2 linked regions of the Methylobacillus flagellatus KT genome follow. The protein of the gene in region 1 interacts with the protein of each later gene in a pairwise test. Links are inferred from orthologs where the notes say so. Each region holds a gene or a part of one and is shown on either strand. Other genes may lie near its edges. The genes, in order: uvrD and lpdA.

Region 1 (3,268 bases):
GCTGGGCCTGGGTGCCATCTGTGTAGCCTATGTGCTGCTCATCAACCTCCTGACCGCAGAAGATGCCATGCAGCTCGAAGCCATGGCCCGGAATGAAGAGAACCCGGAACAGGTGCTGGAGCAGTCCTTTCCCATCTTGGTCAAGTTGATGCTGCTGCTGACGCCATTGGTGTTGGTGATTTGGTTTGCCCCGGCATTGGTGGCTTACCAAGAGTATTCAGTGGGGCGTGCCATCAAGTCCAGCTTGGCTGCCTTCATTCAGTACCTGCTGCCATTATTGCTGACATGGGTAGCCGTGACATTAATCATCATGTTGAGCATGACACTGGCGGGCGTGCTGGTGGGGATGATGTCAGCGGCCTCCAAGACCATGGGCGGCTTTCTGATGCTGGTGCTGGTGTTTGCCTGCATGCTGTTTGCCAGCGCGTTGATGCTGGCATTCCAGTATGTCAGCAATCGCGACATTTTCAAGATGCCGCGGCCTGGACGTGTTGAACTGCTATAGCGGTTCCAGCTTGGCGTATTCCAGCGCCAGCCATTTCAGCCCTTCACGCCCAAAGTTGACCTGTACGCGCAGATCATTGGCATTGCCTTCGTAATTGACCACTACGCCCTGGCCAAATTTGCTGTGGGCAACGGCCTGCCCGATTTTCCACGGCATGCTGGCTTGAGGGCGCGCAGCTGGAGCTGGAGCAGCGGCCGGGTATTGGCTGGTGCTGCCATAGGATTTGTTCGAGACAGTGTTCAGGCGCTTGACCAACGCTTCCGGGATTTCATCCAGGAAGCGTGACGGGATGCCGTAGCGCACCTGCCCATGCAGCATGCGGCTCTGTGCAAAACTGAGATACAACCGCTGGCGCGCACGGGTCACGGCTACGTACATGAGGCGACGCTCTTCTTCCAGGCCATTGGACTCGTAACTGCTCTGCTCGTGCGGAAATAGGCCCTCCTCGAGCCCACTGATGAAAACGGTATGAAACTCCAGGCCCTTGGCGGCATGCACAGTCATTAACTGCAGCGCGTCGCGGCCGACATCTGCCTGGTGTTCGCCAGCCTCCAGGCTGGCGTGGGCAAGGAATTGCGCAAGCATGGACATGGCGACTTCGCCGTTCTCATCCACTGGCATGCCGATATCCTGGTTCATGAAGGCAATGGCGGCATTGACCAGCTCATCCAGGTTGGCAAGGCGGTCTTCGCCTTCCTTATCCGCAGCATAATGATCCCGTAAGCCGGAAAGCCTGGTGGCGAGCTCCACCTGCTCAGCAAGTGTCAGGCCGATGGATTCTTCCTGCATTTGCTTGACCAGCGCGACAAAACCTTCCAGGCCACGGCCTGGGCGGCCATCACCCGCCTTGGCACAGGCGGCCTGCCAAAGGCTGCTGTCCTGTTGGCGGGCCAGTTCCTGCAATTGTTCCAGGCTGCGCGCACCGATACCGCGAGTGGGGAAATTGATGACACGTAACAGGGCAGTATCATCATCGCCGTTGGCGATCAGGCGTAAATAGGCGAGTGCATGCTTGACTTCCGCCCGCTCGAAAAAGCGTAATCCGCCATAGACGCGGTAAGGCAGTCCTGCTGAGAACAATTCATGCTCCAGGATGCGGGACTGGGCATTGGAACGATAAAGCAGGGCGATCTGGCTGAGTTCTATGCCTTCCTTATGCAAAGCCTTGATCTCATCAACGATGAACACCGCCTCATCCTTGTCGTTGTAGCCTTCGTAAATGCGGATAGGTTCGCCCTTGCCTGCAGATGTCCAGAGATTCTTTCCCAGCCGGTTGCGGTTATGCATGATGATGGCATTCGCTGCGTCCAGGATATTGCTGTGGGAGCGATAGTTCTGCTCCAGCTTCACGACGTTCTGCACATTGAAATCATGCTCGAAGTCGCGCATATTGCCCACCCGCGCGCCGCGGAAGGCATAGATGGACTGGTCGTCATCACCGACGGCAAAGATGCAGTTGTTCGTGCCGGCGAGTAGCTTCAGCCACAGGTATTGCAGGCGGTTGGTGTCCTGGAATTCGTCCACCAGGATGTACTTGAAGCGCTGCTGGTAATGTTCGCGAATGCTTTTGTTGCTGCTCAATAATTCATAGCAGCGCAGCAGCAGTTCCGCGAAATCCACCACACCTTCGCGCTGGCATTGCTTGTCGTATTCTTCGAAGATTTCGCGCATGCGTTGCGAATGGCTGTCATAGGCATCTACTGCATAGGCGCGCAGGCCTTCCTCCTTGCAGCTGTTGATATAGCCCAGCACCTGTTTGGGTGGAAACTTCTCGTCATCGATATTCATCGCTTTCATGACGCGCTTGATCGCAGAAAGCTGGTCTGCCGTGTCCAGTATCTGGAATGTGGGGGGCAGTTCCGCTTCACGATGGTGCGCCCTCAGCAGGCGGTTGCATAAACCATGGAAGGTTCCGGCCCACATGCCGCGGATGTTGATAGGCAGCATCGCACCCAGTCGGGTCAGCATTTCCTTGGCGGCTTTGTTGGTGAACGTTACGGAAAGAATGCCGTGCGGTGAGACTTGTCCAGTTTGGATCAGCCAGGCAATGCGCGTGGTGAGCACGCGGGTCTTGCCGCTGCCGGCGCCAGCCAGGATGAGTGCGGATTGGTGCGGAAGGGTGACGGCTTCGAGTTGCTTTTCATTGAGGCCGTCGAGCAAGGTGGTGGTTGGGTTCGTCATAGCCTGCATTATCGCAGGTGAAAGCAGCGAAGAGAACCGCAGTCGTGACGCTGCAGACGGGCCTTTTTAGTGCATAATTGTAAACAGATGTAAAAAATGCACTTTGAGTGAACTATCCTGCCAAGGCCCGGTCTTATTTTCCAGACGACGCACTCGTCTCCCGCTTTCCTCCCTGAGCGGGAAGCCTTATCCCAATGAGGCTTAAATGCTTAACCCCGATTTTACTCCCCTTTAATCGGGGTTTTTTTTGCCTGTCGCATATACAATATATAGAACATGCCAAGCAGGCAATTGATTCTGCTGTTAATAATAATCGCTAATCAATCAATTGCGAGTATATGCCTAATTTATTCTAGGTGGTGAAAATATTCTGACTGTCAAATGTGACGAATTGACGGCAGTGGGAACCATCGGCCAGTGGGATGCAACTGAGTGAGCATGGTAGGAAATAAAAAGCCCCGGAAAACCGGGGCTTTTTATTTAGCATGGCTGCCTTGTGGCGGCAGCCTGTGAGCGTGGCTGAATTAGAAGCCCATGCCACCCATGCCGCCTGCGTCAGGCATGGCTGGCGCAGCTTCTTCC
Region 2 (3,207 bases), 1.8 Mb from region 1 along the record:
TATGTCAAAAACGAACTAAGCAAGCCGCGCGGCGGTGGTATCGCCACTGGCGCGGGCGGACTTGCCGTCATCCCAGCACCCGTCATCGATTTTTCACAATATGGCGACACCGAGACCAAACCGCTCTCCCGCATCAAGAAACTTTCCGGCGCCAACCTTCATCGCAACTGGGTGACCGCGCCGCACGTCACGCAGTTCGATGAAGCCGATATTACCGACCTTGAAGACTTCCGCAAATCCATGCAGTCCGAAGCTGAGAAGCGCGGCGTCAAGCTCACCATGCTCGCTTTCCTCATCAAGGCCTCGGTCAATGCATTGCGCGCCTACCCTAACTTCAATGCTTCACTGTCTGCCGATGGCGAAAGCCTGATCCTCAAGCAGTATTACAATGTCGGCTTCGCCTGCGATACCCCGGACGGTCTGGTAGTGCCCGTGATCCGCGATGTCAACCGCAAGGACGTGCTTGAAATCGCTGCCGAGCTGGGCGAGCTTTCTGCCAAGGCACGTGAACGCAAACTCAAGGTCGAGGAAATGCAGGGCGGCTGTTTTACCATCTCCAGCCTGGGGGGCATTGGCGGTACGGCTTTCACCCCCATCATCAATTGCCCAGAAGTGGCAATTCTGGGCGTCTCGCGCTCCAGCATCCGGCCGGTATACAACAGTAAGACCAAGGAGTTCGAGCCGCGCCTGGTCCTGCCTTTGTCCCTATCTTATGACCACCGCGTGATCGACGGTGCCGATGGTGCACGCTTCACCAGTCACCTGCGCATGGTACTGTCCGACGTGCGTCGTTTGTTGCTGTAAGGATTGAGGGATCAAGATGAGCAAAATTATTGAAGTATTGGTTCCCGATATCGGCAACTTCGATAGCGTGGACGTCATTGAAGTCCTAGTGAAGGCTGGCGACACCATCGCCAAGGAAGACGCGCTGATTACCCTGGAGTCCGACAAAGCCTCCATGGACATCCCCTCTTCCCACGCAGGCGTGGTCAAGGAAGTCAAGGTCAAGGTCGGCGACAAGGTTGCCAAGGGTTCGCTGATCCTGCTGCTGGAAGAAGCTGGTACAGACCAGGCGAGCACGACCGCCGATGCGGCACCTGCAGCCAAGGAAGAATCCAAACCTGTCCCTGCAGCAACTCCTGCCGCACCGGAGCCGGCTACTGGCGACTCCGATATCAATACCGAAGTCGTGGTGCTCGGCTCCGGGCCTGGCGGCTATACAGCTGCTTTCCGCGCTGCCGACCTCGGCAAGCAAGTCGTACTGATTGAGCGCTATTCCACTCTGGGCGGCGTCTGCCTCAATGTGGGCTGCATTCCTTCCAAGGCCTTGCTGCACACCGCCAAAGTCATCACCGAGGCTGAGGAAACTAGCCTCCACGGCGTCAGCTTCGGCAAGCCCAAAATTGATCTCGAAGCTTTGCGTGCCTGGAAAGCCAATGATGTGGTCGGAAAACTCACTGCTGGCCTCGCGCAAATGGCGAAGCAACGCGGTGTGACCGTAGTGCAGGGCGTAGGCAAATTCACCAGCCCCCACCAGATCGCCGTGACTGCAGCCGACGGCAAGGTCACCACTGTAGGCTTTCAGAACGCCATCATCGCTGCTGGCTCCCAGGCTACCAAGTTCCCCGGCGCACCTGAAGATGAGCGCATCATGGACTCCACCGGTGCGCTAGCGCTGGCAGATGTGCCTAAGCGACTGCTGGTGATCGGCGGCGGCATCATCGGCTTGGAAATGGGGACAGTATACGAGGCGCTAGGCAGCAAGGTCAGCGTGGTCGAATTCATGGATGGCCTCATTCCCGGTGCCGACCGCGACCTGATCCGCCCATTGCAGAAGCGCATGGAAAAACGCTTCGAACGTATCATGCTGTCGACCAAGGTAGCCAACATCGAAGCCAAGAAAGACGGCATCCACGTCAGCTTCGAAGGTGAAAACGCACCCAAGGAAATCGAGGTCTACGACCGCGTGCTGGTTTCCATCGGCCGCCGTCCGAACGGCAAGAACATCGGCGCCGAAAACGCAGGCGTTGCGGTAGACGATCGTGGCTTCATCACAGTCGACAAACAAATGCGTACCAATGTGCCGCATATCTTCGCGATCGGCGACATCGTCGGCCAGCCCATGCTGGCGCACAAGGCAACCCATGAAGCCAAGGTGGCGGCTGAAGTCATTGCCGGGCACAAGGTCGAGTTTCAGGCTATGGTGATTCCTTCCGTTGCCTATACTGATCCCGAGGTGGCCTGGGCAGGCGTGACAGAAACCGAAGCCAAGGCCAAGGGCCTAGAAATCGAGAAAGCCTCCTTCCCATGGGCGGCAAGCGGCCGGGCGTTATCCATTGCCCGCTCCGAAGGCGCTACTAAGCTGATCTTTGACAAGGAAACCCACCGTGTGATCGGTGCCGGCATTGTCGGCACCAATGCTGGTGAACTGTTGGCAGAGGCTGTGCTTGCAATCGAAATGGGCGCCGATGCGCACGACCTAGGGCTCACCATTCACGCCCACCCGACCTTATCCGAGACCATCTGCTTCGCGGCGGAAATCAAGGAAGGCACCATCACCGATATGTTGCCGCCAAAGAAGCGCTAAATTTTTGTGCTTTGCTTTCAAAGTCAATAAAAAACGGCGCTTTAGCGCCGTTTTTTATTGAGGTCCAGCCTAAAGATCGCAGACCCCATCGTCAAGAATTGGTAATTCCTCACAAGTCGTTCTAGAATTCCAGAATTTGAGAATGAAAAGTATTTATCAAAATGATATTGAACCGCTTGCTAATGTCCATTGTTTTACTATGCCCTACGGCCTCCGTTGTCGCAGATAATATTACTGCAGAAGATCGCTTATATACCTTCTCATGGTATTTTCAGGATGGCTCACCGCTATCGCCTAGAGGAGGAAGTACACGCGGCACGACAATCCAACTTGTCACAGAACCCACGGCCGAATGGCACGCTTTGCAAGAACCAGGTATTACCCAGCTCGAACGCGATCGCCGTGCCATTCTTGCCATGGCAGGGGAGTACCGCGTGAGTTTCGACTTTATTGAAACCACGGGATTTGTCGCTGCCTATAAGCCAGAACGTCCCTACCGCAGTTGGGGAACGGAAAAAGTCTATGTCGTGGAGGATACTGGTCGCGATATCGTATTGCAGCATTTGCTGGTGATGTCATTCACAGATAAAGATGGCAAAACCCATGGCCCTCATGTCACC

Evidence for each region.
Region 2: the proteins of uvrD (region 1) and lpdA interact in binary tests that used the Escherichia coli proteins (3 or more experiments, as listed by UniProt). The link is inferred for Methylobacillus flagellatus KT from one-to-one orthologs.

What each region holds. Positions count from the first base shown.
Region 1 is NC_007947.1:369,341-372,608, forward strand. What follows is about bases 98-3,040. They hold uvrD (DNA helicase II), read right to left. Parts: upstream 2,696-3,040; coding sequence 500-2,695; downstream 98-499. Other genes in these bases: MFLA_RS01865 (BPSS1780 family membrane protein), read left to right, coding at 98-505. In the rest of the region: more of MFLA_RS01865, read left to right, coding at 1-97; groL (chaperonin GroEL), read right to left, coding at 3,211-3,268. UniProt on the Escherichia coli protein: A helicase with DNA-dependent ATPase activity. Unwinds DNA duplexes with 3'-5' polarity. Translocates on single-stranded DNA with 3'-5' polarity. Initiates unwinding more efficiently from a nicked substrate than double-stranded DNA.
Region 2 is NC_007947.1:2,218,263-2,221,469, forward strand. Bases 322-3,203 are described here. They hold lpdA (dihydrolipoyl dehydrogenase), read left to right. Parts: upstream 322-820; coding sequence 821-2,587; downstream 2,588-3,203. Other genes in these bases: aceF (dihydrolipoyllysine-residue acetyltransferase), read left to right, coding at 322-804; MFLA_RS10605 (DUF6607 family protein), read left to right, coding at 2,950-3,203. In the rest of the region: more of aceF, read left to right, coding at 1-321; more of MFLA_RS10605, read left to right, coding at 3,204-3,207. UniProt on the Escherichia coli protein: Lipoamide dehydrogenase is a component of the glycine cleavage system as well as of the alpha-ketoacid dehydrogenase complexes.